Regions from separate parts of the Glaciecola sp. HA4-3 genome, predicted to be linked through region 1. Evidence: predicted binding sites of a transcription regulator. Region 1 holds the regulator's gene; the other holds the start of a gene.

Region 1 (15,594 bases):
CGTTAGCGGTGTTAACACAAATTTTATGATTATATTGGTCACTTGAGTATTCCCAAGTATATCGATATTTTCGCTTGGGGTTATTTGACTCACTTAGATACACATCACTGCTAGGGTCAGCACAACCGGTCATCGCACCAGTATTTGGACAATGCACCGTAATTATTCGGCCATCATCTAAGCGCACATCGGCTAAAAACCGTTTATAGCGTTTTAACAAAACCGCGTGGGTAAGTGCTGAAGAAAATTCAAACATTTGTTACTCTTATGCCATTATCTAAACTTATCTCACTTTAGTGTGGAGCATTTATGTCTTTTTTTACAGTTGAACTTACACAGAACACAGCAAACGAGCCTTATTCAGCAGGTAGCCTTGTCACTTTCGTCGAAAATGGCGCGTTAGTTCACATTACACAAACGATTGTGCATAAAGAACGTGCACTTCAAAAAGCAGCTCGTAAAATAGCGGCTACAGGCGTTAGTAACCTAAAATTTAATGGAAGTTGGACATTTGATGAACAAGTAAGTTTTGTTAGAAGTTTTTGCCCATCTAATTTTTCAGGCAGCATTCAATGGGCGCAAAATAGCGATGAAAAAGCCCTGGAAGACTTTTTATCTGCACTACTATTTACTCGTCAGTTAATTAATCAAACTCCCGAAGAAATGAGCCCAGAAGCTCTGGCAAATCAAGCGCAGAAGTTTATTACCGAACTAGCGCCTAACAATGTTAGTGTCACGCGCTTGACAGGTGAGCAACTTGTTGAGGCAGGCTGGCATGGCATATATGAAGTGGGTCGTGGAAGCACTCGCCCTCCAGTACTACTTGAAATTGATTACAACCCTACGGGCGATCCAAATGCAGAAGTCAAAAATGCCTTGGTCGGCAAAGGTATTACTTTTGATAGTGGAGGCTATAGCATCAAAAGTAGTGAAGGGATGCTAGATATGAAATGTGATATGGGCGGTGCGGCAACGGTAACGGGTGCGTTAGCCTTAGCAATCTCGCAAGGCCTCACAACACGCACAAAGCTATATTTGTGCTGTGCTGAAAATTTGATAAGTGGACACGCCTACAAACTTGGCGATGTGATTACGTATAAAAATGGTGTAAGTGTAGAAATCGTGAATACAGATGCTGAAGGCCGCTTAGTCTTGGCTGATGGCCTTCAAGCTGCTTGTGAAAGTGGTGCATCGTTAGTTGTGGACGCGGCAACCTTAACCGGCGCTGCAATGGTCGCAGTGGGCAAAGAGTATAATGCTTTATTTTCTATGCATGATGATACTGCTGATGAGTATATTGAGATTGCAAAACAAGTAAATGAACCTGCCTGGAGATTACCTTTAGAGGAATTCCATCAAGAAAACTGCCCGTCACCATTTGCTGATACTGCGAATAGCCGTTCGCAAAAAGGCGGAGGTGCTGCGGGTGCATCGAACGCAGCTGGCTTTTTATCACGCTTTGTGGATACAGAAAAATGTCAATGGTTACATATTGATTTAGCGGCTGCATACTCGCGAAATGCGACTGAGTTTATGCCTGCTGGGGCGACAGGCCTAGGTATACGTTCGATTGCTGAATTAATTTTGAAGCGTTGATAATTTTAAAGGCCACCAAGACGCTCTGCCAGCTCTTTGTACTTGCTAACGTCATCGTTATCAAACATGGGCTGGTCACTATCATTGCGACTTTTAGCAACAAGTAGGTGTTCACGCTCTAGCCTTGATACGCGAGCTTCGGGAACATTTAAAAATTCAGCAACTTCAGCGACAGACATTAGTGCCATTGTTTTCTCCTGACATACTAGATTGATTTTAGTAATCTCTATAACGACAGTGATGCAAAAAATGTTAGTAATCAATTATAAAAAATCCTGTTAAGGGCCCAAAATGAAAAGAAAAGAAGGTAAATTAGATACCTTTGCTCGTATTCGAGAATTATCAAAGCCAAGCGATGTTGTTTTTGCATGTGCTTTGTTACAAAGAATGTTGCCAAATTATGAGCGATTTAGTCAGCAACATGAATTTGGCGATACGGCATTAGCAAAATCGATGTTAAATTTATTATGGGAATGGTGTATGGCGCCAACGAATAAATTTAACCCTAACTTACAACTGGAAAAATTAGAGGAAATCATCCCAGAGCCTTCTAATTTTGACACCTTTGCGGTTTTTCCTGCCTTGGATTTTTGCATGGGCATAAGCTGTTTACTTCAAGACTTTGCTAATGAGCACGAATTTTCTGCAGTCACGATTGCAAAGTTGAGCCAAGGGTCGGTAGAGGCTTACTTACTTCATATCGACGATGACTTGATGATAGATGGTGAGACGATTAATCAAGAAGCCTTGCGAACTCACCCCTTGATGGAATATGAGATAGAAACACAAAGAAGCTTACTTGATTTTTGCCAACATAATAAAATTAACAAAGATTTTGTTAAACAGTTACGAGAAGACATTATTGGTTTAGAGCTTAGTAATTTGGGTTTAGACCCAGTGTAATAACTGTCAGGTTCTTTTACACTTATGAACGGTGAACGTTTAGTTGTCAAAAAAATATAGCATAAACAGGCGTTTGCAAGCTGGTATGATTTATGCTTTAAAGCTCATTAAGTAACCCAAAGTATAGTGCTACGGGTCGTAATAACAGAAGGTAGTGAGAAAAATGAATTGGTTTAACAAAGTTGCATTAGTACTTGTGATGTCTTTTGCTGGAAGTATTGCTAGCGCCAATCTTATTGTAAACGGCAGTTTTGAAAGTAAAGATATTGCTGATAATCGTTGGAAATGGTTTGAAGCGTCTGATGTTGATAGCTGGAGTGGCAGTAATTTAGAGTTTTGGGATTCGTTAAATGGTGTGAATGCGTATCATGGTGAAAATCACATTGAACTTAATGCACACCCTTACACCGGCAATGTGTTCACAATTGAGCAGTCGTTTGCGACCGTTATCAGTGGTGTATATGATTTAGGATTTGCTTACAGAGCACGTCAAAATGAGCATGAAGCGTTTCGCGTAGAAGTTATCTCTGATGGGACAACTGTGTTAAATATGCTTGTTGATGATCATATCAGAAGCAGCTGGTCTGTATTTGCAGACTCATTTGTGGCAACTGGTACTTTGACAACGCTTCGTTTTACGTCTGTCTCGCCAGCTACAAGCACGGTTGGTAACTTTATTGATAATGTGTCAGTAAGAGTGCCTTCGCCAAGCGTATTTGCTTTATTACTACTTGGTTTTGCAGGACTTGCTGCACGTAAGGTTTTCAAAGCATAAGTTTATCAGGTAGGGCCCCAATTAGGGCAACAAACTAATAATTAAAAACCAGGATTTGTATTCTGGTTTTTTTATGCCTGATACTTTATGCCAGATACTGAAACAAACGTGCATAGACTTGACTGGTTTTGATTTCTTTTAATAGTGAAAAATTCTCGGGGAGTTCGACATTATCATTATGACTGTTTTCGACATAAATCATCGCGTTTAAGGATAATATGTTTTGCTCAACAAGATGCGCAATTGCATTCTCAAGCATATCCATTCCAAAAGGAGGATCGATAAACACAATATCAAAGGTGGCAGTATTATTGAACTGAACTTCAAACGCACTGCACTGTTTTACCTCAGCATTACCTTCTTCACGCAAGGTTTGTAAGTTAGTCTTGATTTGTTCAGCCGTTTTTTTGTCGCGCTCAATAAAGGTGACATGGCTCGCTTGTCTTGAAAGAGCCTCGATCCCTAATGCTCCGCTACCAGCAAACATATCTAAGCACTTTGCGTTAACAATATCATTCATTAGCCAATTAAAAAGCGTCTCTTTTACGCGATCGGAGGTAGGGCGCAATCCATCATTTACCAAAACAGGTAATCGCCTTCCTCGGTGAGTGCCTGCAACAATTCTAACCAAACCTCGACTCGTTTTTGACGAATCGTTTCGTCTGCTTTTTGTTGTATTTTTCGGATGCATGGTTTTGCGTTTAGGTTTTGGTGACATAAGGAGCTAAAGTGTTATCATATTACGAATTACCCCAAGTATAACCTGAATTTGTCTAAACAATTCACAAATAAAGTGCAATAACGATGTCCAAATTATTTAATTGGTTCGGGAAAAAGCCTGAACCAGAAAGCAAAGAGCAGGCTTCAGTTTCTCAAGAAAACGAACATAACGAACCAGACATACAATCGGAAGCCTCAATTGTCGACACTGATATTGATGAGCCTAATGTAGATTTGGCTGAGCAAGACAGCCTATTTACTCGTTTGAAGGCCAGCCTTTCAAGGACCAAAGCTAATATTGGCAGTGGTTTTAGTGCATTACTGACGAATAAGACCATTGATGATGACTTATATGAGGAGCTAGAGACTCAGCTATTATTGGCTGATGTTGGCATGAACACGACTAATAAGATTATTGATAATTTAGTGCAAAATGCTAAACGTTCTGAACTCAAGAACTCTGAAGCTTTGTTATCCTTAATGCAAGATCATATGCAAAGCATGTTAGATATGGTCAGTATTCCATTAGATACCTCGCTAAGTTGCAGCGACAATGGACAAAAACAACCTTATGTTATTTTAATGGTTGGTGTAAATGGTGTCGGTAAAACGACAACCATTGGTAAATTGGCTAAACAGTTTCAAGCGCAGGGTAAATCAGTTATGTTAGCAGCAGGTGATACCTTTAGGGCTGCAGCGGTTGAGCAATTGCAGGTATGGGGTGAGCGTAATGATATTCCTGTTGTTGCTCAACACACCGGTGCTGATAGTGCGTCTGTATTATTTGATGCAATGGAATCTGCCAAAGCAAAAAACGTGGATATTCTGATTGCTGACACCGCAGGACGACTACAAAATAAAGACAACCTGATTGAAGAGTTAAAAAAGGTTGTTAGAGTCATGAAAAAGCAAAACCCAAATGCTCCTCATGAGGTAATGCTAACACTAGACGCTAGTACAGGCCAAAATGCCGTCAGCCAAACACGAATTTTCAATGATGCGGTGGGAGTGACTGGCATCAACTTAAGCAAATTGGACGGTAGTGCAAAAGGTGGTGTTATTTTTGCACTTGCGGATGAGTTTAAAATCCCTGTACGTTATATCGGAATCGGTGAGGGCATCGATGATTTACGTGCATTTGAATCAAAAGCGTTTGTCGAGGCCTTGTTTGCGTGAGGCCTTGTTTGCATAGTGAAGCAATATTTGCCATTGTTAACCAAGGGCTCTTGCTACTCTTATAAAAATTAAAATAATAAACCATGATTAAATTCGAAGATGTCAGTAAAACATATGCCGGTGGTCAGCGCGCTCTTACCAAGGTGAACTTTCATGTTGAACAAGGCGAAATGGCCTTTTTAACGGGGCACTCTGGCGCTGGCAAAAGTACCTTGCTCAAACTAATTAGTCTAATGGAAAGACCATCGGTCGGTAATGTACTAATCAATGGTCACAATCTAAACAAAATTAGCCGTAAACAAATAGCGTATGTAAGACGTGATATTGGCATGATATTTCAAAGTCACCAATTACTGATGGATAAAACAGTGTTTGATAATGTGGCTTTACCTCTAATAATAGAGGGCCACGGACGTAAAACAATCAACAAACGTGTTGATGCGGCGCTAGAAATGGTGGGTCTTCGTGACAAAGTCAATAATCTTCCTATTACGCTGTCAGGCGGTGAGCAACAGCGAGTTGGTATAGCGCGAGCAGTGGTAAACCGACCACCCTTGTTATTAGCAGATGAGCCCACCGGAAACTTAGACCCTAAGTTGTCCATGGAAATCATTAGACTATTTGAAGACTTTAATAGCGCTGGTGTATCAGTATTTATTGCAACGCACGACTTAGGCTTAATTGCACGAATGCGCTATCGAACACTTACTTTAAAAAATGGTCGAATGATTACCGACGGTTTAGGGCAGGAGGAGCTTTAAATGAGTGTTTTATTTAAAGGTCGTCAACAAGGGGCTTCTCGTCAAAGCATTGGCTTTTTCCAGCGTGTTATGATGTTTTTTACAGACCATGCCCGCCAATGTATCAATAGCCTTAGGAGAGCTTTACAGAGTGCCTTTTGCTTCTTTGATGACAATAGGGGTACTGGGCTTTTCCATTACACTTCCTAGTACATTGTATATCATCGTCGAAAATACTGAACAGGTCACACAGCAGTGGCAACAGGCTTCTGAGATATCTTTGTTCTTGCGTAAAGATGTCAGTGAGCCTCAGGCGCAGCAGTTAATGGCGCGCTTACAAACTTATAATGAAATAGCCAATGTAGACTATGTTTCTGCTGCGCAAGCATTGGATGAATTTCAACGCTTATCAGGTTTAGGTGAAGCACTTGATTACCTTGATGATAATCCGCTTCCTGCGGTGGTACTGATAAAACCCACCAATCGTCACGCATCGCCAACGGCCGCTAGTGAGCTGTTAAATAAATTACGAAAAGAACGAGAAGTAGATATTGGTAAACTCGATATTGAATGGCTTGAACGTTTGTATACCTTGTTATCTATTGCCAAGGAATTAGTATACTTGCTCGCAATTTTATTGTTTTTTGCCGTTGTGTTGATTATCGGAAATACCATTCGACTAAATATTTTGAATAAGCGCAGTGAAATTATGGTCATGAAATTAGTAGGAGCGACAGACTCCTTTATTCAACGGCCATTTTTGTATACCGGGTTCTGGTATGGCTTATTAGGTGGTTTGATGGCTTGGATTACCGTTAGTTTTATCTTGCTATGGGTGGGCTGGAGTTTAGATAGTTTTATGCAGCAATACCAACTAGATATCAATATCACAGGCTTGAATGTTCAGGCGCTATTTTTTATTTTGGGCTTATCAATTGTATTGGGTTTAGCTGGCTCATTTTTGTCAGTACAAAAACATGTAAATGACATTGAGCCAGAATAATTTTGGTATTGCCTAAAATGAAGGGCCAAGTGATTGTGACATTTTTGCTTGCCACTGCGTTGCCAGTCTGAAGTGTCGATGCAGAAAATCTTGTTTGACTTTGAGCGATTTTGACAAAACCAGTAGGCTCTCCCAGTCTGCGGTTTCAAAGGCCTTCGCGCTAAGCAAAATAGTATGGAATGCGCCTTTTTCTCTTAGCAGGGCATCTTCGATGGTGCTGTCAATTTTCAATGCTGCAAGCAAGTCTTCAAGTGGCCTGTCCAAAAGCACGTCTATCAATGAAAACAATCCAACTAAAAAAGCGCTCATATCGTCTAAGTTCTTAGATAGACTAGCATCGACTGATTCAAGATATTTTGCCCTTACCAATGACATATTTAATAGCTCAGCAGGCTTTTCAGATTTGAGTCCAGCTAAAGAAAGTACCGCAATGAATCGTCTTATCATCAGCTCACCCAAATAATTTAAAGCGTGGCGGATAGAATTGATTTTGATTGATTTATTAACCATTGGATTGTTAATAAACTTAATCAGTAAAAAAGACAATGCAGGGTCTTGCTCAAAAATACTTTGTAAACGGTCGATATTGAGCTTTGGTTCTGCAACTTCTTTGAGCAATTGCATATAAGCTAATTTGCTTGCAGGTATCGGTTTTTTGGTGTGTTCTATTGTTTTATCAAGGAAAAAGAATCCCTGTACATAGTCAATATCTAACTGGCTAAAGGCATCGAATTGAAATTTTGAATTCACTTGAGTGGCAATGATACGGACCCCCTTTTTGGAGGAAAGCTCTCTGATACTCTCAACCAATGCCTCTATGTTTTTACCTGCTTTGACTTTAACAAAATCGGTATAAGCGATTAATTGGCTAAACTGCATCATTTCTTGATTGATGACTATTTTAAATCCACTGGCTTTGAGTTTTTTTATCGCGTCTAACAAGGAACCTGACTTTGATTTTTTATTATCATATTCAGTTACCTCGACAATTAAATCTTTGTTATCGATATACCAACTGCAAAAATCGTCAATTTTCCCTATAGAAACACTGACCATAGTTTGATTATGTTCTAATAAATCATCGATGCCGAGACCGAAATCTGGTTTCTGAGCCTCCTCTGGCTCTTCACTGCCAATGGGTAATTCTCCAGCAATAGAATCCCGGTAGTAAAATTCATAAGCAAAGACTTCTTTTTTTAAATCGAAAATCGGTTCTCTTGCAAAAATATTAATCATCATTTGTACCTTAACTAAAATCTGACTTCATCGTATGGGCCCACTCAAGTGCTTCATAATACATCGCAAACAATTCATCTAATGGGATATCACTTTGTTTAGCCAATACATCGATAGCATCCCATTCGGCTTTTTCGAATGCGAGACACGTTTGATATTGTAAAGCTAACATTGAATCACGTTCTTTTTGACAAAGTACGTCTTTGAACTCAGCAGAAAATGGAAGACTAGACAAAACAGAGTCCATTGGCATGTCCAACAAAGCATCGATCATAGAAAATAGACCAAGCACAAAACTATCAGAATCTGTATGTTTATCTTTGAGTGCTTGTGACATTAATTGACAAAACTTTGCCCGTCCTAGGCTAATAACGATAAGTTCAACAGGCTTGTTACCTTTTAGGTTAGCAATCGCAAGCAGTGCAATAAATTTTTTTAGTTCAACTTCGCCCAAATATTTTAAGGCATGATTAACGTTGTTGATTGATTGCCTTTTATTGATCAAGGGATTGTTTATAAAGCGCATCAATTTGTAGGTTAGGCCAACATCAGCATCAAAGATTGTTTGTAGCTTTTGCATATCAAAAGTATCAGATACACTCATGCTAACCAGCTCAATAATAGAACTGACTGCCACCTCAATTTTTTTGTGTTTAACGACTTCGGGTTTAGATAAAAAGTAGCCTTGAAAATAATGAATTCCAGCACTTTTAAGTGTTTCAAATTCGTCTTTTGTTTCCACTCTTTCTGCGATAAGTATCTTACCTTGTTGTTTAAATTGCTCTAGTTGCTTAACCACTTTTTTGTCATCAAGGTTGATAATATCAACTTCGAGCTTGATGTAAGTAACATAAGGTATTAACGCATCCCAATGTTCAGCAAAGTCGTAGTCATCTAACGCGATTTGATAACCTAAATTATGAATATGCTCACACGCTTTTATAAGCTCGGGAGTTACCTTAACAGTTTCAATAATTTCAATGACAACAGCTAATGGGTCAAGTGTAGAAGGAAAGCGATAAAGTAGGGTATCTTGATGAAAATTAATAAACGCGCGCTTTGAAAATGTGATGCTCTCAAACCCAACAGATAAATGACTTTCAGCTAACATGTTACTTGTTGCTTCGTCAGGAGATATATCAGGGAAACAGTTCTTTAGGCCATCTCTAAACAGCAACTCGTAAGCAAACACATTTTGCTGTGTGTCATAAATAGCCTGTCGAGCAAGGTATGAAAACATACAAATCCTTCAAAATAATAACAGTCATTGGTGCTGAATGTCATATAACGATTAGTTGGAATTAGATATTCCTGAATATGTCAAAGTATCGGCTCATTTGCTAAAATATTTACTTATTTCTAGTTGAATAGAAACAACATTTAAAAATTATAAAAAAAGGTCGATTATTACTTGAGTTTTTAAGACTAATCCTTATATTTACTAAATTAGTATTAATATGAAATATTTTTGTTGAACTGGCGGTCTGATAAGAAGTCATATAGATCAGAATGATTTCCATGAATCAAGCCTTATAATAGTAGGCAGCACGATCTTGCAAGCATCAATTTGCAAACATGAGCTTGCAGATTGATATCGCAGACAGATATCGCCCATCAGCAATAATGGTATGAAGCAGGTGCTTCAACTAATGTAAACGAGGTAACAATGAATAAAGACATGAATGCGTTAGCAATGACAGTTTCCCAAGGGGGAAGCATTGAAAGCTATGTGCAGGCTGTTTCTGGTATTGAGATGTTATCAGCTCAAGAAGAAAAGTCTCTTGCCGTTCGTTTATTTGAAAATCAGGATTTAGAAGCGGCAAGAGCATTGGTTATGTCTCATTTGCGTTTTGTCGTTCATATTGCAAAATCATATTCAGGGTATGGTCTGCCTCAAGCAGATCTTATTCAAGAAGGTAATATTGGCTTGATGAAAGCAGTTAAGCGATTTGACCCAAATGTAGGGGTTCGCTTAGTATCCTTTGCTGTGCATTGGATAAAAGCTGAGATTCATGAGTTTGTACTGAAAAATTGGCGTATTGTGAAAGTAGCGACCACTAAGGCGCAGCGTAAATTGTTTTTCAATCTGCGAAAAGCCAAGAAACGCCTTGGTTGGTTTACGCATGAAGAAGTTCAAAAAGTAGCACAAGAACTTAATGTCAGTACAAAAGAAGTGTTGCAAATGGAATCGCGCATGGCGAGCCAAGATACTGCATTTGATTTAGGCAATGATGATGATGAGTCATCAACTTATAGCCCAGCACAATATTTAGAAGATAAAAGCGAAGATGTCGAAATGTCAGTTATCAATAGTGACTGGGACGAAAGTGCGGCTAAGCGTCTACACGCGGCTATTAAAACTTTAGATGAGCGAAGCCAGCATATTATTGAAACTCGCTGGTTAGCTGATGATAAGCTTACTTTGCAAGATTTGGCTGATGAGTATCAAGTATCGGCTGAGCGAGTAAGACAAATTGAAAAAAATGCGATGAAAAAGTTACAGTCGGCTATGGCTGCGTAAGTAGGAATTAACTTTTTTATTGATCTCTATTAAGGGGTAGTATCCAATATTGCCCCTTAAACTTTGCTACTGGCTTATCTCCATCATAAATATCAACACTTAGACTCGCAGGGCACTTTTTATTCTTTGAGAGTAGCTCTAAGTTAGTGTCAACTGACTCAATATGGCATAAGGCTCTTGGCCTGCTTGTGACCGGTTTATGGTAATGGATGTTAGCATCTCCAAGTACAATATCGCCTTGTAAATTTTTGTGTTTCAATTTTAGAAATAACATACCCCAACCTGTTAAGGTTGCAAGTGAGTACACACTTCCAGCAAACATAGTGCCATGTAAGTTGACATTTTTGTTAAGCGAGGCCCTTGTTTCAAGGCTTTTTTCTGTATATTGATGTAGCTTAATACCCATATGTTCCGTGATGGGGATATCCTCATACCATGTTTGTTGTAATTCGCTACACCATTTAGGGTGCAGGATAAGGGAATTATGCTCAACTAAACTTTTGCACATTTGTTTGCGTTTCAGCTTACCTAATTCTGCTGGTGCGTCGTCTACTATTTTAAAACCACAAGCACTGAAAAAACTAATTGAAGTATCACGAGAATTGGTGACTGCTCGCTGAGCTCCAAGATCACGAGCAGTTTGTTCTAATGAGGATAGCATTATCTGTGCTAGTCCTTTACGGCGGTATTTTTTATCAACGGCAATGTGGCGAATTTGAGCTTCTTCAGGTGTGTTAAGGTGCACCCTGCCAGTTGCGACAATCTCATTGTTCGGGCCCACAAGCATTCTATGCTCACTAACACTTTCATACTCGTCTCTTTCTGAGCCAATAGGATACCCCCACGGCTCTCGTAACCAAGTCCATCTAAAAGCAAAATATGCCTTTAGTTCTTCTTCAGTTTTAGGGATGGATAAGGTAAACACTCATACTCCTTGGGCGCAATTAGCCCATTATTTTACCACAGTGTGCTTAGATTTGAATGTAAAAGCTAGCGGGTCCATCATTTGTTAATTGGATTTGCATATTTGCCCCAAATTCACCGCATTGGCATGGCTCGTAATGTGACTGATAGTAATCAAGAAATCCCTGATATATTACTTTGGCATGTTGTGGAGATGCGGCTTTTGAAAAGCCAGGACGATTCCCTTTTTTAATATCGGCAGCAAGCGTGAATTGTGAGACGACAAGTAGCTTATATCCTGTATCTTGTAAGCTTAGGTTCATTTTCCCGTACTCATCTTCAAAGATTCTTAGTTTTTGTACTTTATCTGCCAGTTTCTTTATTTGCTCATCTGAGTCATTAGCCTCAACTCCCAGAAGAAGTAATATCCCATCATCTATCTGACCGATTATTTTGTTATCGACCATGACACAGGCTTGAGTGACTCTTTGTAATACACCGATCATAGTACTATTGAGTTTCCAATCAGGATTCTTGAGCTACCTTCATCTGTTTAGGTAAAGCAGCCATAATATCAATCAGCGCTTTGCTCACGCCAAATTCAGTTACGCTATGCCCTGCATCATCGATGATTGTCAAAGTGGCATTATTCATTTTTTGGTGTAAAGAAATAGCGGATTCACATTTGCATACCATATCGTATCGGCCGTGTACGATATGCATGGGAATTTCTGCGATACGATGTGCATTATCTAAAATATAGTTTTCATCCATAAAGCAGCCATTCATAATGTAGTGGCATTCAAACAAAGCTAGCGTATAAATCTGTTGAGAGCTTGCATGCTCACTTGCGTTGCTATCAACCCGTTTCAATTTAGAGATGTTACCTTCCCAATCAAACCATCGTTTTGCTGATTCGATACGAGTTGTCTCACAATTGCTAGTTAATTGATTGTAGTAGTGTGTACAAATTTCATCAGGATCTTGGCTGTCAATCCCTTCTACAAAGTTACTATATTGTATTGGAAAAATTTGTGCGGCAGCTTTTTGCGGCGAGATAAACCAATGAGAGTCTTCTTTGCGGCCTAAAAATATGCCTCTTAATACCATTGCATTGACACGTTTGGGATGCGCGATCGCATAAGCAAGCGCCAAGGTTGAACCCCATGAGCCACCAAATAGAATGAATTGCTCTATGTTGAATAACTTGCGAATCGTTTCTATATCCGCAATCTGTGAGGACATCGTATTATTACTTAAGCTCGCAAAGGGCTGAGAGCGCCCACATCCTCGTTGATCAAATGCAATGACACGATAATTATTACCAATGAACGGCCATTGATAATTTTGCCCAATACCCGCGCCGGGTCCACCATGCAGAAAAAGAACCGGGATACCCGAAGTTTCACCTGATTCCTCAACATATAATGTATGACCATCATGGGTCGCAACCTTATAAGATTTTGTTGCTTTAAAACCGTCCAAAATATCAATTCCCTTGTGTATTTATCTACACTTGTTTGTGCTTGCGTGATAGATTAATTATTATTGTTCATCCACTGATAGTAAGTGTAAGCAATAAACAGGTAAGATGACAATAGCAAAGCACAGATAGTGCAAAACAAGTTTATATATTCAAGTTTATATATTAAGGAACCTTTATGGCTGGACAAGGCTCAGGCGGTAATGTAATCGCTGCTATTTGTAACATTTTTTTCCCGGGACTCGGTCAACTTGTTCAGGGCCGCATTATGGCGGCAATCCTATTTTTCGTAATAGTCGCAGTAGGATACGCTTTATGGTTTTTAATCGTTCCCGCCATTATTGGTGCCTTAGTGCATTTATACAGTATTATTGATGCTGCTAAATTTAAAGCCGACTAAAAATTTAAGGATATAAATAAATGAAGAAGGTTATCAGTGTGGCAGCGCTTAGTATAATACTCTTAAGTGGTTGCCAATCGACAATAGATGACACTTACTTTAATTTGTGGGAAAAAGTAGGTGTTGAAAAACGCGAAATTTTAGTCGATAGAGTTGAAGATGCGCAAGAGACTCAAGAAGAAGCGCAAGAGCAGTTTGCTAGTGCATTGGAGGAATTTAGTGCCTTAATTAATTTTGATGGTGGTGAATTAGAGGATGTTTATCAAAACCTAAACGATCAATATGAAGCCAGTCAAGATAGTGCAGATGAGGTTACTTCTCGTATCGACAAAGTACAAAGCGTAGCTGAATCCTTATTTCGTGAATGGGAAGAGGAGCTACTGCTTATCAATAATCAAAATTTACGCAGAGATAGTCAGCGCAAACTGGCCGAGACACAGCGAAAATATGATGGGCTTTTGCGTTCTATGCGAAAGGTTGAAAGTAGCATGAGTCCCGTGTTGAGCGCCTTGCAAGACAATGTGCTCTATTTAAAACACAACTTAAATGCAAATGCTATTGGTGCTTTACAAGGTGAGTTTACTAGCATTAAAAGAGATGTGAACAATTTACTGTCCGAGATGAATTCGGCCATTTCGCAATCTGATGAATTTATCAAAACCCTACAATCTCAGTAATCTCTACATAAGTCAGTAAAGCGATAACCTTGCTTTACTGACTTAATGATTAGTCTTTTTTCTCTGCAGCTTCTACATCAAGCCCCATATTTGCCATGATTTGTCTTGCTTGTGCAGGGATTCGATTTGGGTTGTCTTTTTTCAAATCAGCGTCGTTAGGCAAAGGTTGCCCTGTAAATGCATGCAAAAACGCTTCACATAATAATTCAGAGTTAGTTGCATGACGAAGATTAGCGACTTGTCGGCGCGTGCGCTCGTCGGTTAAGACCTTTAAAACGTTAATCGGAATTGACACTGTGACCTTTTTGACTTGCTCACTTTTCTTGCCATGTTCCGCATAAGGGTGAATATACTCACCGTTCCAATCTGCCATATTCTTTATTCTTGTTATTTAGTTATATCAAAATTTTAACTGGTCTATAGAAAATATCAATCTAGACGTCTAAATTGCTTGACGTCTAGGCCATATTTTCGTAGTTTAGACGTCTAAACGTCTGCAAGGTCAGGTTATGGGTTCTTTCGCGCAAGGTATAGATGCACTAAATCAATCATTAAGCGAACTTCGAGACATCGAGGTATCGTTTGAATTTTTTCCCGCTAGCAACGAAGCAATGGAAACAACATTGTGGAAATCGGTCGAACGATTAGCGCCACTTAAACCTAAATATATGTCGGTCACATATGGTGCAAATAGCGGTGAACGTGATAGAACACATAATGTTGTCAAACGTATCCAATCTGAAACGGGTATTTGTGCTGCACCTCACTTAACCTGTGTTGACGCAAGCGCGCAAGAGCTTCGCATGCTTGCAAAGGATTATTGGGATAGTGGTGTCAGAAGGATAGTAGCCTTAAGAGGTGACTTGCCACCTACAATGGAGAAAACGGAACTATATGCATCGGATTTGGTGGGTCTTCTCAAAGATGTAGCTGATTTCGATATATCGGTTGCAGCATACCCTGAAAAGCATCCTGATGCTCCTAACGATCAGTTTGATTTACTGAACCTCAAACGAAAAGTCGAAGCGGGTGCTAATGAAGCAATTACGCAGTTTTTCTTTGATACAAGTGTTTTACTTAGATTCAGAGATAGAGCAGCGGCGGCTGGCATCGATGCTGAGATTGTACTAGGAATTTTGCCCGTTACTAATTATCAGACTCTTGTGCGTTTTGCTAACATGACAAATGTCCATGTGCTAAGGTTGGTTACACAAAATGTATGAAGGCCTGGATAAAGATGACCAAGCAACTAGAAATCTGCTGGGTGCTAATATTGCAATGGAAATGGTAAAAGTGTTAGCCAAAGAAGGCATAAAACATTTTCACTTCTATACGCTAAACAGAAGCGAATTAAGCTTTGCAATTTGTCACATGCTTGGTTTACGGCCTTAGCGTCTTTGGGCTTGTGAGATTCATTTTCGACTAAGCCTTATAAAGCCAGTTATATCTTGCTAAAATACT
Region 2 (15,594 bases), 1.6 Mb from region 1:
TCCAAAACGTATTTAATGAAGAACCACAGCGCGTTGGTACGCGTGGTAACGTATTTAATACTCGCAACATTCCTCTAGGTATTGGTTATGATACTGTTGGAAGAACTGCGTTTGTTAGATTCCAAGCTTCATTCTAAGTAAGTTTTTACCAAAGTAAGTAGGGCTCACTGGACATAGTCCGTGGGCCCTTTTTTATTAAAGAAAAAGAGGAAAAAGCGATGTTGATTAAGCAAAAACTACTTGTGCTTGCAACGGCAGTAATGCTCATTCCAAGCACGCTAATGGCAAAAGATTATACTCATTCTGATTTAATTGAATCCTTTTCGGTATTACCTGCCATTGAGCAAGTAAGCGTATCAAATGATGGTAAACGCGTACTTATAATGCGCTCAACCAGTAAAAATGGTGATTATGTTGTAGAGGTAAGGAACACCCGCAATTTAGAAGCTGACCCTGTCATACTAGGTTCTTCAAAGATGCGTATTACTAGCGCTTCTTGGTTAAATAATGAAAAACTATTAATGACATTTACACAAAACCTTAAACGAGGCGCTCGCACTGATCGGGTATCTCAAGGTGCAATTGTTAATGCAGATGGTACGGGCAATTGGCGTATTCCTGACGGAAGAGGCTTTGGACTGCTGAGTATATTGCCTGATGATCCAGAACATGTCTTGTTACAAACAGATGTAAATAATAACTTTATTCCAGACGTTGTTCGCTACAACATTTATAATGGGCGCACCCAAACTGTATTGCGTGGTACATCCAAAATATCTGGGGGCTTTGTCGCTGATACTAATGGCGAAATAAGAGCAGCTGTCGGAATTGATGCCGCGACCACTTCTATCGTTCAGTACGCACGTTTACCTTAGTGATTCTGAATGGAAAGAAATCATTATCAATTCTGCAGAAGACAGAGAGATATTTGAGTTTTTATATTTCTCTGCTGAAAATCCAGAAGAAGTCTATGTTCAAGCAACAAAAGGCGAAGACACAGCGGGTATTTATGCCCTAAATATCAAAACAGGTGAGTATTCCGAACGTTTATTTGGATTAAAATCCGTTGATGCAGGCTCAGTAGTACTGAGTAATAAAGCCGCTGATCGTGGGCAACTATTAGGTTTTTCTTATAATGGTAAGCAATCAACAGTGCATTGGCTAGATGAATATGAACAAGCCATATATGACGGCGTGAAAGCCTTATTCCCTGAAAAGTCTGTGAGCCTAGAGAGCCGTTCTGAGGATGACAACGCAATTGTGATAAGGACAGAAGCTGATAATGACCCTGGGACCTATTATCTTCTATTAGATAAGAAAAATATCCAACCAATCGGCGAACGCTTCCCGTTAATTGACCGCGAAAAATTAGGGGATGTCAAATATGTCACCTATACAGCACGTGATGGCCGTAAAATTAAGGCCTACGTAACCATTCCAACAGTAGGGAAAAAACCTTTTCCAACCGTAGTTATGCCGCATGGTGGTCCTTGGGTGCGCGACATTATCATCTATGATGAATGGGCTCAGTTACTTGCTAGCCACGGTTATCTGGTGATACAGCCACAGTATCGTGGTTCAACTGGATACGGCCTTGACCACTGGAAAGCGGGTGACGGTTTATGGGGCTTAGCTATGCAAGATGATAAAGACGATGGTGCATTGTGGCTTGTTGAGCGCGGCCTAGCCGATCCTGACCGCCTTGCAATGTACGGCTGGAGTTATGGTGGTTATGCTGCCTTTGCTGCATCAATGCGTGAAGACAATATTTATCAGTGTGCCATTGCTGGCGCTGGGGTAAGTGATCTTGACATGATAGGTGGAGACATAAACGATAGTCGTTTCGGTCGCCTGTTACAAGGACCTACTGTAAAAGGTATCTCACCGCTTAAGCAAGTTGAAAAAGTGAATATACCGATCATGGTAATTCACGGAGATATTGACGAACGAGTGCCTGTTAAACATAGTGAATTATTTGTTGAAGAGCTCGTCAAATATGGCAAAGACCACGAATATATTGAACTAGAAGGTGCCAATCACTTCTACAACACACTGTTTTATGAACATAAAAGTGTGATGTATCCAGCGATGATCAGATATTTAGAAGATAAGTGCTTCCCTGGTCAAAAGGTAGCGGCAGCTCAATAATGCAAACGATAGCGAAAACGCCCTATCAGTTTTAACTGACTAGGGCGTTTTTTTTATTCTGCTATCAATATCAGGCAACTAGCGCCGATACAATTAGATAGGTAGTTAGTTTTGCAGGTTAATGGTGAAATACAAAGTCTTGCTCATCGAGAGTAATGTCAGTCAGCAAAGAATATTAAAACGCGTCATAGGAAAAGCAAATTATGATGTAATCACCTGTGATTCCTTGACACAGGCTAAACTAATTTTTGACCAATCCACACCTGAACGTTTCTTATGCGCAGTTGTCGACTATTCACTACCAGATGCGCCCTTTGGTGAAGCGATAGACTTTTGTTTAGGGGCTTTTGTCCCCGTAGTCGTGATCACTGATAGAACAGATGATGATATTAGACGTCATATTTTAAGCAAAGAAGTTGTAGATTACATTCCTAAACAAAATGCTCAAATTTATGAATATTTATCGCGATTGCTCGAGAGGCTTGATAAAAATCAAGCCCTTGGTGTTCTTGTTGTTGATGCATCGCGTAAAAATAGAAATGGTATTGCTCCTTTATTAAAACGCCACAACTTTACCGTGTATGAATCAAAAGATGCTGAATCGGCGCAAGAAACTATTTCTCAGCAGTCCAGTATCAAGCTGGTGGTAATCGATGAGCATCTGCCAGACGCAGAAGGCCCTCAATTAGTGGCAAACATTAGACGCCGCTTTAATAAAAATGAAATCAGTATAATTGGAGTATCGAGCAATCGGAATACGGCATTATTAGCACGGTTTTTAAAAAGTGGGGCTAATGATTATTTAACTCGCCCTTATTGCCATGAAGAGTTTTTCTGTCGCATTATGCAAAATGTTGAACACATAGAACAAGTAGATGTAATCACACGCACGGCTAATACAGACTACTTAACTGGATTACCAAACCGCAGACATTTTTTCAATCAAGTAGAAAGTCTTTTAAAACGACAAACTGAACAAAACTGCTTAGCATTACTGGATTTGGACCACTTTAAACATATCAATGATAACTATGGCCATGATTTTGGTGATCTTGTATTAAAGCAAACGGCAAGCTTACTCAAAAAACATTTAAACGAACACACCTTGTCACGTTTCGGCGGTGAAGAATTTTGTATCTTTTTACATGATGTAACGTTAGCAGACGCTGTAAAAACTTTAGAGAACTTTAGACTTGCCCTTGAATCTAAAGTTTTTAAACGAAATGGCAAGTCAATATCGTGCACAATTAGCATAGGGTTGACTGATAAATCATCCAAAAACATCGAAACAATGCTAGGAAGAGCTGACAATACTCTATACAAAGCAAAAGCTTCTGGTAGAAATCAAATCATCTACTAGCTACAAAAAAGCCCCGTTTAAATGGGGCTTTTTATATGACAAATTATTATTTTCAGCTAGCAGATGCGTCACAAATTTCTTGAATCGTCTTATCCAAAGTTAACGTAAAATCTTCATCTGATTGCTGGGCACTTAATCCTTGTGTAAGTGCGCGTGAGAAGCTTGCGATCATGCCATTGTTTTGAGATAACCTTTGGTTGGCTTCTTCGCGCTCATAGCCACCTGATAACGCAACCACTTTTAGTACTCGTTCATGCGCTACGCATTGAGCATAAAAATTAGCCGTTTCTGGCAAGGTTAATTTAAGCATAACATTTTGCTCTGGGCTTAAAGCATTTAATTGTTCAAGTAGGGCTGACAATAGCATGCTCTCCGCTTGTGCTTTCTGCGGACTGTTAATATCTACTTCTGGCTCAATAATAGGTACTAAGCCCGCCGCTATTATTTGTTTACCAACTTCAAACTGTTGCGCCACTACAGCCTCAATACCTGCTTTATTTGCCATTTTAATGACGGAGCGCATCTTTGTACCAAATACATCCTGGGCATTAGCTTTAGCCAGTAAAGTATCTAAATCCGGCATTGGTTTCATTAGCTGTACACCATTATTTTCATCCGCTAGGCCTTTATCTACTTTTAGAAACGGCACGACATTTTTATTTTGCCATAAAAAGTTAGCTGATGACTTCGATTCAATCGTTCTATCTAAGGTGTTTTCAAACAATATGGCGCCAAGCACGCGCTCACCGTTAAATGATGAGTCAGTGATAATTCGCGTTCTCATTGCATGCACACAAGCAAACATCTCTTCATCATTACTATACGCATCTTCTTCTACCCCATATAGCTTTAACGCTTTAGGGGTACTGCCGCCGCTTTGGTCCAGCGCCGCAATAAAACCGCTCTGACTTTTGACTTTTTCAAGCATAGCTTGTTGTGCTTGGCTACTCATGTTTAGCTCCTTTAATACGTTTGTTTATCAATTTATTATTTAATCACGATCTAGAATGGCGACAGCTGGAAGGGTTTTACCCTCTAAGAATTCTAAAAAGGCACCACCACCTGTAGATATATAAGACACCTTCTGAGCTATCTCGTATTTATCAACTGCTGCAAGTGTATCACCGCCACCAGCAATAGAAAAAGCAGAGCTGTTTGCAATGGCGTTTGCAATGGCTTTTGTGCCTTCACCAAATTGGTCAAATTCGAAAACACCCACCGGGCCATTCCAGACAATTGTGCCAGCGTTTTGAATAATTTCGCATAATACTTGCGTACTTTTGCTGCCAATATCAAATATCATGTCATCATCGTTCACTTGTTCAACTGGCTTTGAAACCGCATTAGCACTTGCCGAAAATTCAGTCCCAACCACCACATCTGTGGGAATAGGTATACTGCCACCACCTTGCTTAGCTGAAGCAATTAAGCGTGTTGATTCATCTACTAAATCCAGTTCAACAAGTGACTTCCCTATTTTATGTCCTTGTGCAGCAATAAAAGTGTTAGCAATGCCACCACCTACAATCAGTTGATCAACTTTTTTAGACAGACTCTCTAATACGGTCAATTTAGTTGATACTTTTGACCCACCAACAATCGCCACTAGAGGACGGGCGGGATTATCTAATGCCTTTGCTAGTGCTTCTAACTCACCAGATAGAAGTGGTCCTGCACACACTTGTGTTGCAAATTTAGCAACGCCATGTGTACTTGCTTGGGCTCGGTGGGCAGTGCCAAAAGCGTCCATAACAAAGACATCACATAAGGCGGCATACTGCTTAGCTAAAGTGTCGCTATTGCTTTTCTCACCGACATTAAAACGTACGTTTTCAAGCAAGGTAACTTGACCTAGCTTGATATCTAATTCGCGACCAAGGTAATTATCAATGAAGTTTACGTTTAAACCTAAAGCGTTCGATAAATAATCAGCAACAGGACGAAGTGATGCGTTTGAGTCAAATTCTCCTTCATTGGGTCTCCCCAAATGAGACATCACAATTACAGCGGCCCCGCTATCAAGAGCCGCTTTTATGGTCGGTAATGATGCGCGTAATCTAGCATCAGATGTAATGTTTCCATCTTCGATTGGCACATTTAAGTCTTGTCTAATTAGCACTCTTTTACCTTCGATTGCCATTTGTGACATGTTCTTAATGCTCATTTTTGCTCCCATTTTATGCTAAACTTATACTTTATTGATAACCCAACTCATGCATATACAAGGCGGTATCGAGCATCCGATTGGCAAAACCCCACTCGTTATCGCACCATACAAGTGTTTTGACTAATGTGTTATGGCTAACTCTAGTTTGTGTGCCATCGACAATACATGAATGAGGGTTATGATTAAAATCAATCGATACTAAGGGTTCTTGTGTAAAATCAATAATATTGGCGGGGAAAAGTCCTTTTGCATCTTGCAAAGCCTTATTCACCGCCTCGGTGTTCACTTTCTTTTCAAGCGTTACACTCAAATCCATTGCCGTTACGTTGATCGTAGGGACTCTTACTGCAATCGCTTCAAATTTACCGGCAAATTCGGGCAGTATTCTTTCAATGCCTAACGCCAGTTTTGTATCGACAGGTATAATTGACTGACTTGCGGCTCTTGTGCGCCTTAAATCAGAATGATAAGCGTCAATCACTTGCTGATCGTTCATCGACGCATGAATGGTCGTGATAGTACCACTGAGAACTTTGAATGCCTCGTGTAGGGTTTTAATAACCGGGACAATACAATTAGTCGTGCAAGAGCCATTAGATACAATGCAGTGTTTAGCATTCAAAGTACTATGATTGACACCAAATATTACGGTGTTGTCAACATCTTGACTAGCTGGGTGAGAAAACAGTACTTTTTTTGCACCCTGATTGATGTGAGCAATACCATCTTTTCGGTCGCCAAAAACGCCCGTGCACTCTAGGACAATATCAACCTCATACTTATCCCAATTTATCTTATTGATTGTGTCATAGTGAGTAATAGTAATCGCTTCACCATCTAGCATTAGCGCACTATTTCCATTATCCCTTCGTACACTGATTTGACTATCGAAACGACCATGGGCCGAATCATATTGTAGTAAATGTGCCATAGCCTCAGGGCTTGCTAGTTCATTGATAACAACCACTTCTATATATTTTGAGTAGCCATTCTCATACAAGGCGCGCACAATGTTGCGCCCTATTCTACCAAACCCATTTATCGCAATTCGAAGCAAGCGGCATCCGTCCTTTTTTAAAGTGAAAGCGCAGCGTCAACAACGGCCTGACTAGTAATGTTAAAATGAGCGAATAAGTCACCAGCAGGCGCTGATTCACCAAAACTATCCATACCTACGACTGTCCCATTTAAGCCCACATATTTATACCAAGTGTCTTTAGCCAATGCTTCAACGGCAACACGCTTAGTAACGGACATAGGCAATACCGCCTCTTTGTAGCTTGAAGACTGTCGATCAAACACATCTGTTGAAGGCATTGATACTACTCTTACCGCTTTACCTTGGTCTTTAAGTATCGTTGCTGCTTGCATCGCTAGGTGTACTTCTGAGCCTGTTGCAATGAGTATAATTTCGGGCGAATCCGCATCTTGTAAAATATATCCACCACGTTGGATATCCAGAACTTGTTGTTGATCGCGTGATTGCTGAGGTAAACCTTGCCTTGTAAAAACAAGGCTTGTTGGGCCATCCTTTCTTTCTACTGCCGCTTTCCATGCAATAGCTGACTCCACTTGATCACAAGGGCGCCAGTTATCTAGATTTGGTGTTGCGCGAAGCGCTACCATTTGCTCAACAGGCTGGTGCGTAGGACCATCTTCGCCCAAACCAATCGAATCATGAGTATAAACAAAAATCGCTGGTAATTTCATCAATGCGGCCATGCGCACTGCATTACGAGCATATTCCATAAACATCAAAAAGGTGGCACCGTAAGGCTTAAAGCCACCATACAAGGCCAAGCCATTCATAATAGCCGACATTCCAAATTCGCGTACGCCGTAATAAAGGTAGTTTCCACTAGCATCATCTGCACTGATACCTTTACTCGTTGTATTGATTGTAAGGTTTGACCCGGCTAAATCGGCAGAACCACCTAGTAATTCAGGTAAAATAGGCGCATATGCATTTAAGGCATTTTGAGAAGCTTTTCGCGTTGCTGGAGAATCTGGGTTGTCTTGTAAAGCGCTAATATACTTTAGACACGTTTTATCCCAATCTTTAGGTAACAAGCCATTTTTACGACGAACGAATTCTTCAGCTAACGCAGGGTGAGCTTGTTGGTAGCGGTTGAACAAAGCCTGCCAGTCACTCTCAGCTTGCTGCCCTTTTTCTTTGCCGTCCCATCTGTCATAGACATCTTGAGGGATTTCAAAAGGCGGATACTGCCAACCTAATGCTTTTCTTGTTAACGCTATTTCCTCATCTCCTAATGGCGCGCCGTGACAATCTTCTTTGCCCTGCTTATTCGGAGAACCAAACCCTATTGTTGTCTTACAACAAATTAAGGTGGGCTTATCGTTTTGTTCTTTTGCCTTAGCGATAGCCGCCGATACACTTGAAGGATCATGACCATCAACATCACTAATAACATGCCATCCATACGCCTCGAAGCGTGCTGGCGTGTCATCACTAAACCAGCCTTCTACTTCGCCATCAATTGAAATGCCATTATCATCCCAAAAGGCAATTAACTTATTCAATCCAAGCGTTCCAGCTAACGAACAGACTTCATGTGAAATCCCTTCCATTAAACAGCCATCGCCCAAAAAGGTATAAGTATAATGATCGACGATATCAAAATCAGGTTTATTAAACTGGGCCGCGAGCACTTTCTCGCCAATCGCCATACCGACCGCATTACTTATTCCCTGACCAAGTGGGCCTGTTGTTGTCTCAACACCTGGCGCATACCCATATTCAGGATGACCCGGCGTTTTTGAATGCAACTGTCTAAAGTTTTTTAGCTCTTTTAGCGGTAAATCGTAGCCTGTTAAATGCAACAACGAATATAACAACATAGAGCCGTGACCATTTGACAATACAAATCTGTCTCGATTTGCCCATGTAGGGTTCTGTGGGTTATGAGATAAATAATCACACCACAGAACTTGTGCAATATCAGCCATCCCCATAGGAGCACCTATGGGTGGCCAGATTTGGCTTGTTGAACCGCATCCATGCTTAAAGCACGGACAGCGTTGGCTAAATGGCGGCGAGATGGCATAACAACTCCTTGATAAACGGTTATATCGATTTACTGCAAGTACAATAATGACCAGTTTCCATATCAAACATGATCAAAATCATTTAGGGGCGAGTATTGTTACCCACAGTCCAATCTTGTTCAATGATTAAATCGGGTTTTTACTGTCTTTTCACTCATGCTTTAGGCACATAGCTCAAATAATCTTTATTCAGGATTACAAAAATACGCGTTTGGACGTCTAGACGTAAAGATTGTTAAACGCTTATGTATTCGCTATACTAGCGTCATAAACGTGTCTCATTAATTAAATGAGCAAACTAACTGATTATTTTTTATTGGTAATTGTGCATTTTTGGCCTATACCACTAAGTACAAATTATTTTAGGATATGTAATGACAAGACATTTATTTACCTCAGAATCTGTATCTGAAGGACATCCAGACAAAATTGCTGACCAGATATCTGATGCTGTTTTAGATGCTATTTTACAAGAAGATCCAAAAGCACGTGTTGCTTGTGAGACATTCGTAAAAACGGGTATGGTGTTGGTAGGTGGCGAGATTAACACCACCGCTTGGGTTGATATTGAAGAGCTGACTCGTAAAACAGTAAAGCAAATTGGCTACACGCACTCTGATATGGGCTTTGATGGTGAATCATGCGCAGTCTTAAATGCGATTGGTAAACAGTCACCTGATATTAATCAGGGCGTCGATAGAGCCGCACCTGAACAGCAAGGAGCAGGCGACCAAGGCTTAATGTTTGGCTATGCTAGTAACGAGACGGATGTCCTTATGCCTGCCCCTATAACTTATGCGCATCGTTTGGTTCAAAAACAAGCACAGCTACGCAAAAATGGTAAACTTGATTGGTTACGACCTGATGCAAAAAGCCAGATCACGTTTATTTATGAAAATAGCAAACCCGTTGGTATTGACGCGATTGTGTTGTCCACCCAACATTGCGACAGTGTTTCTACCAAAGACCTTCGAGAAGCTGTGATGGAAGAGATCATCAAGCCAGTGATCCCATCTCAATGGCTAACGAGTCAAACTCAGTATCATATCAATCCAACTGGGCGCTTTGTTATTGGCGGTCCTATGGGCGATTGCGGCTTGACCGGTCGTAAAATTATTGTTGATACATACGGCGGTATGGCTAGGCACGGAGGCGGTGCATTTTCTGGTAAAGACCCATCTAAAGTAGACAGAAGTGCTGCTTACGCAGGTCGTTATGTGGCTAAAAACATTGTTGCTGCTGGATTAGCGCAGCGCTGTGAAATTCAGGTATCGTACGCAATTGGCGTTGCTCAACCCACCTCGATTAGTATTGAAACATTTGGCACTAGCAAACTTAGTGAACAACGATTGGTAGAGTTGGTCAATAAGCACTTTGATTTAACGCCTTTTGGCTTAATTAAAATGCTTAAGTTAGAGCAGCCTATTTATCAAGAAACAGCCGCTTATGGTCACTTCGGTCGTGAGCAGTTTCCGTGGGAAGCTGTTGATAAAGCTGATGCATTAAAAGAGGATGCTGGGGTATAATCTTGCTAACACAGGAGATTTAACATGATATCCAAACCAACGCTAACAAAGCGCGTGACTCAAGCTTGTACCGTAGCACTTTTTGCTTCGGCGCTTAGTGCTTGTGCCACCTCGCCAACAGGACGAACACAAATACTGCTTTACTCAGATACGCAACTCAGTGCTATGGGTGAGCAGTCCTTTGCCAGTATGAAATCCCAGATTAAAATATCTGATAGTCCCGTTGAAAATAAATTAATTGCATGCATTGCACAAAAAATCACTGAACAAGTGCCTAATGAGGTATTTTCTGGTCAATGGGAAGTGGTTGTTTTTGATGATGAACAGGTTAATGCTTTTGCTTTGCTATAGGTGGTAAAATAGGAGTGTATACAGGTCTTCTGGCGGTAGCACAAAACCAAGACCAAATCGCATCTGTGATTGGCCATGAAGTAGGTCACGTAATCGCTCAACATGGAAATGAACGTATAAGCAATTCAGCTATTACTAATACAGGACAACAAGTAGCCGCTACAATACTCGATATGAATAATGTTGAACAAAGCGCCCTGATAATGCAAGGATTGGGCGTGGGCTTGCAATTAGGCGCGCTTGCGTACAGCAGAACACATGAATCCGAAGCCGATTTGATTGGATTGGAGTTGATGGCAAAAGCAGGATTTCAACCTCAAGAAGCGGTCAGTTTATGGGAGAATATGGCAGCATTAGGAACAAGCAAGCCTCCAGAGTTTTTATCTACTCACCCTTCTGAATCAACACGTATTGATAAGCTAACTCAAGCAATTCCCAAAGTGATTGGGCTTTATGAACAAAGCACAAAAGCCAATTGTGGCCAATAGTTTATATTAAAAAAGCAGATTGGCTTTCACCAATCTGCTTTTCATAACACAATCAAAAATGATTATTTGTCTGTTTTTGTAACATGAACGTCCATTTGAGGATAAGGAATCGAAATACCTTCTTCATCAAAACGCAATTTTACCGCTTCGGTAATATCGAATTTTAAACCCCAATAATCGCTTGTTTTAGCCCAAGGGCGAACAACGAAGTTAACACTACTATCACCTAACTCAGATACCGCAACTTGGGCCGCAGGTTCTTTAAGTACTCTAGGATCAGCAGCAACGATTTCTTCTAACACCGCTTTTGCTTTGCGTAAGTCATCGTCATAACCAATACCAAATACAAAATCAACTCTACGCGTATCTTTGGCACTGTAATTGGTAATGTTGTTACTGTAAATTGCACCATTTGGTACGATAATTTCTTTGTTATCTGGTGTAAGCAATAAGGTGGTAAAAATGGTCACTTGCTTAACTGTGCCGCTATCGCCACCGGCCTCAACGAAGTCACCTGCTTTGAAGGGGCGAAAAACAAGCAACATTACACCTGCAGCAAAGTTTGATAACGAGCCTTGCAAAGATAGGCCTATAGCTAAACCTGCAGCACCTAAAACAGCCACAAACGAAGTAGTATCTACACCAAGCTGATCCAAGGCAGCGATAACAACGACCAACATCAAAATCGAACGTACGATTGCCTGCAAGAAACTTACTAACATATCGTCGTATTTTGACTTTGACATTATCTTGCCAAAAACACCAACTAATAGGTTAACAACGATTTTACCAACGATATAAATAACGATGGCGACCGCAAGATTAATTGCGAATGGAATAATATATAGGTCTAGATATTTACTTGCCTCATCGGCAGATAAAAATTCTGGCATGGTTTACATCTCCTTTGTGGATTTTATTATAATTGGGTATCTATTGTATTTGACGAACATGGCTCAAAACAATCATTCAAGTCTACATGATAAAAAAGATAAGGAATATCGGTAAATCTTAGTTTTGGTTAAAAAATAACCATTATATGATAAATATACATTGCGTATATGTCGTGATTTTGCGACACTAGTCGTATTGACAGGGATAAAAAATTAGTAATCCCGCTGTTTGGGCGGTCGCAACACTTGCCCTGATGTATAAATAAATATAATCATATAACATGGAGTGTATATTATATGTACGGTGATATTGTTCTTATCATGACGGCGCTTATTTTAGGTGCAGTCATCGTCCTAATTGTTTATTGCTTTACTGAAGCTAAGGGTAATAACACCCCTCATGCTCGCAAAAATCAAAGTCCTTCAAAAACCGAACAGACTAAGACTGAGCTTAAATCTCATAAGTTATAAACAACAACCCACAAAATGATAAAGCATTTGGTAGACATTAGGCGTCTAACAGATGCTTTTTTGTTTTCAACATAGTTGATGCCCTATCCAAACGGACTGATATTCTTTAACATGTAAGGTCATGTACCGATTAATCTCAAATAGGCAGTAGCGACTAATATGAGAATCCCTCGATTTTATGCCGACATGCCACTTGTCGTTGATAGCGAACTTGTCATACAAGACGCCCTAGCTCACTACATTTCCAATGTACTAAGGCTAAAAGTAGGCAGTCCCATTGTATTATTTAATGGTAACGGTAGTGACTACCCTTCAGAAATCATCGATATTCATAAGCGTAAAGTAACAGTACTTATCAATTCTCAAATTTCTCGTTCACTAGAGAGCTCCTTGCATATTCATTTAGGACAAGGGGTTTCAAAAGGAGATCGAATGGAGTTAGCCATCCAGAAATCGGTTGAATTAGGCGTAAGCGAAATCACTCCACTTATTACTGAAACCTGCAATGTCAAATTGAGCCAAGAACGTTGGGAAAAAAAGCACGAGGCATGGCAAAAAATCATTATTGCTGCTTGCGAGCAATCCCAGCGAAATGTAGTACCATTGCTGCATCCTGCTATACCTATTAACCAGTGGTTTGGACAGCCATCAGACTTAGACAAACTGGTATTGGCACCAAACTCAAAACACTACTTGTCTAGCTTGAGTAAACCTCAAAAGGGGTTTCAACTAATAATTGGACCTGAGGGCGGATTGTCTGCCACTGAAGTGTATACCGCACAAGAGTTAGGATATACCGCGTGTAATTTAGGCAGCCGTATTTTAAGAACCGAGACGGCTGCTATGGCTACAATTTCCATCTTACAGTCTCACTTTGGTGACTTGTAACGAAGACTTATCTTAATATGCTAAATTAGACTTGCTTTTAAGCCAAAAGCCCACACACTTATGATTAACGAATTTAAAATCACGGTAAGTCTAATATGTCGATAAAGCTAGGCGTGGTGATGGATCCGATCGAATCTATCAATATCAAAAAAGATACTAGTTTTGCAATGCTACTAGAAGCTCAGCGTCGCGGTTATACCTTATTTTACATGCAAATTAATGATCTTTATATCAACAATGGTGAAGCACGTGCGCGCGTTACGCAAATATCCGTAAAAGAAGATCAAACTAACTACTACAAAGTGGTAAATGAAGAAGATATTGCGCTAAGTACCCTAAATGTCCTAATGATGCGTAAGGACCCTCCTGTCGATAGCCAATTTATTTATGCCACGCAAATATTTTCACTTGCAAAGGCGCAAGGTACATTGGTGGTTAATGACCCACAGGCCTTACGAGACTTTAATGAAAAACTATTTACATCTTTATATCCACAATTCATCCCCCCACTCTTGTGACAAGCAGCAAAAATCAAATTAAAGATTTTCATGCAAAACATCAGGACATTATTGTTAAACCACTTGATGGTATGGGTGGAACAAGTATTTTTAGAGTCAAAGCAGATGCCTTAAATTTAGGTGTAATAAGCGAAATAATTACGCAGAACGAAACTGAACACGCCATGGTACAAGCGTATATGCCTGAAATTAAAGATGGCGATAAGCGAATACTGCTTGTGGACGGTGAAGTCATGCCTTACTGTCTTGCAAGATTACCTAGCGGAACTGAAACACGAGGCAATCTTGCCGCTGGTGGCACAGGGTTAGCACAGAGTGTTAGCGAAGAAAATTATAAAGTCGCACAAGCAATTGCTAATGACATGCCTGCAAAAGGGATCCTTTTTGTAGGACTTGATATGATCGGCAACAAAGTAACCGAGATTAATATAACTAGTCCAACTTGCGTAAGAGAAATTGAAGCCGCCTACCCTATCAATATTTGCGCAAAGTTATTTGATGCGATAGAAAAAAGGCTTCAATAGTCATGGGCGCTATTAAAACAATCAACAGTTTGCAAAATCACTTTTTAGTAGCAATGCCCTCGTTGCAAGACCGTTACTTCTCTCGTTCAGTCACTTTAATCGTAGAGCATAATGAAGATGGCGCAATGGGGGTTGTGATTAATCAACCTTCAACGATGACCTATCGCGAATTGATCAAACAAACCCATAAAGATGAAGTAATTGCAGATAGCAGAGCAAATGAAATAGTCGTATGTGGAGGTCCGGTATATACCGACCGAGGATTTGTGCTGCACTCCAGCGAAATCAGCTATAAGTCTTCAGTGAGTATTAATGATAATCTGATGTTAACAACTTCAAAGGATGTACTAAGCAGTATCGCGACTAATCAAGGCCCTAAAGATGTGTTGATTGCCCTTGGTTATGCTGGTTGGGAGCCTGGACAGTTAGAACAAGAGATACAAGAAAATAGCTGGCTGACGATCGATGTTGATCGTGACATTTTATTCGGCATGCCATTAAAACAAAAATGGCAGTGTGCATTAAATAAACTTGGTGTCGATATTTGGCAACTTAGTCAGCAAGCAGGTACGGCATAGCCATGTCATCTCACAGTAGGCAAATTACTCTGAGCTTTGATTTTGGTATGAAAAGTATTGGTGTCGCAGTCGGGCAATCGATCACGGGTACAGCGTCACCTTTAAGTGCATTAAAAGCCAAAGACGGCATTCCAAACTGGGATGAAGTCGCTAACATTATCAATGAATGGCGCCCCCATGACATGCTTGTTGGTCTGCCACTTAATATGGATGGTACTGAACAGCCAATCACCGCAAATGTAAAACGCTTTGCAAACCGGTTGCGCCATAAGTTTAACCTTGATGTAAAGCTGCACGATGAGCGACTATCAACAGTAGATGCTAAAGCCAAATTATTTGAGTTGGGTGGTTATAAAAAGCTAAGCAAAGACAAAGTTGACAGTGTTTCAGCCTGCCTCATATACGAAAGCTGGTTACTCGATTAACTGGCTTTCGCTGTTTGACACGACCAACACATTAAAAATTGTCCTTCATTTTCTTCTTCACAGTTTGAGCAAATCCAACTCGACTGAGCATCAAGCTTCAAATCATTTTCTAACTGAGTTAACAATAATGTCGCTTTAGGAAGCCAACTTTCGTCGTGTAGCCAAACCTCTGGCAATGCATCTTGCGCGGG

What was found. Region 1 encodes MetJ, which represses methionine synthesis genes. Its sites were predicted from a motif close to TAGACGTCTAGACGTCTA; they were not measured.
Region 2: a site for MetJ is predicted at 8,954-8,971, ahead of metK (methionine adenosyltransferase). Genes of this name have one in related genera too.

Annotation. Positions count from the first base shown of each region.
Region 1 is NZ_CM146340.1:2,715,493-2,731,086, reverse strand. It holds gene sfsA (DNA/RNA nuclease SfsA) at 1-256, opposite strand, end outside; gene pepB (aminopeptidase PepB) at 310-1,596, shown strand; gene ACZ1G6_RS13100 (helix-turn-helix domain-containing protein) at 1,602-1,784, opposite strand; gene ACZ1G6_RS13095 (YjaG family protein) at 1,888-2,499, shown strand; gene ACZ1G6_RS13090 (DUF642 domain-containing protein) at 2,663-3,274, shown strand; gene rsmD (16S rRNA (guanine(966)-N(2))-methyltransferase RsmD) at 3,360-3,965, opposite strand; partial or broken gene ftsY (signal recognition particle-docking protein FtsY) at 4,247-5,170, shown strand; gene ftsE (cell division ATP-binding protein FtsE) at 5,254-5,931, shown strand; partial or broken gene ftsX (permease-like cell division protein FtsX) at 5,932-6,913, shown strand; gene ACZ1G6_RS13065 (EAL and HDOD domain-containing protein) at 6,926-8,149, opposite strand; gene ACZ1G6_RS13060 (EAL and HDOD domain-containing protein) at 8,160-9,389, opposite strand; gene rpoH (RNA polymerase sigma factor RpoH) at 9,816-10,670, shown strand; gene ACZ1G6_RS13050 (bifunctional GNAT family N-acetyltransferase/hotdog fold thioesterase) at 10,687-11,595, opposite strand; gene dtd (D-aminoacyl-tRNA deacylase) at 11,642-12,079, opposite strand; gene pip (prolyl aminopeptidase) at 12,099-13,058, opposite strand; gene ACZ1G6_RS13035 (hypothetical protein) at 13,235-13,456, shown strand; gene ACZ1G6_RS13030 (DUF2959 domain-containing protein) at 13,477-14,133, shown strand; gene metJ (met regulon transcriptional regulator MetJ) at 14,183-14,506, opposite strand; partial or broken gene metF (methylenetetrahydrofolate reductase) at 14,643-15,525, shown strand.
Region 2 is NZ_CM146340.1:674,243-689,836, reverse strand. It holds gene ACZ1G6_RS03270 (TonB-dependent receptor domain-containing protein) at 1-137, shown strand, start outside; gene ACZ1G6_RS03265 (hypothetical protein) at 219-875, shown strand; gene ACZ1G6_RS03260 (alpha/beta hydrolase family protein) at 832-2,148, shown strand; gene ACZ1G6_RS03255 (diguanylate cyclase) at 2,273-3,508, shown strand; gene ACZ1G6_RS03250 (fructose bisphosphate aldolase) at 3,561-4,460, opposite strand; gene ACZ1G6_RS03245 (phosphoglycerate kinase) at 4,500-5,672, opposite strand; gene epd (erythrose-4-phosphate dehydrogenase) at 5,704-6,732, opposite strand; partial or broken gene tkt (transketolase) at 6,750-8,740, opposite strand; gene metK (methionine adenosyltransferase) at 9,116-10,267, shown strand; partial or broken gene ACZ1G6_RS03225 (M48 family metallopeptidase) at 10,292-11,106, shown strand; gene ACZ1G6_RS03220 (mechanosensitive ion channel family protein) at 11,169-11,999, opposite strand; gene ACZ1G6_RS03215 (hypothetical protein) at 12,297-12,470, shown strand; gene ACZ1G6_RS03210 (16S rRNA (uracil(1498)-N(3))-methyltransferase) at 12,630-13,358, shown strand; partial or broken gene gshB (glutathione synthase) at 13,454-14,400, shown strand; gene ACZ1G6_RS03200 (YqgE/AlgH family protein) at 14,403-14,978, shown strand; gene ruvX (Holliday junction resolvase RuvX) at 14,981-15,403, shown strand; gene ACZ1G6_RS03190 (putative signal transducing protein) at 15,400-15,594, opposite strand, start outside.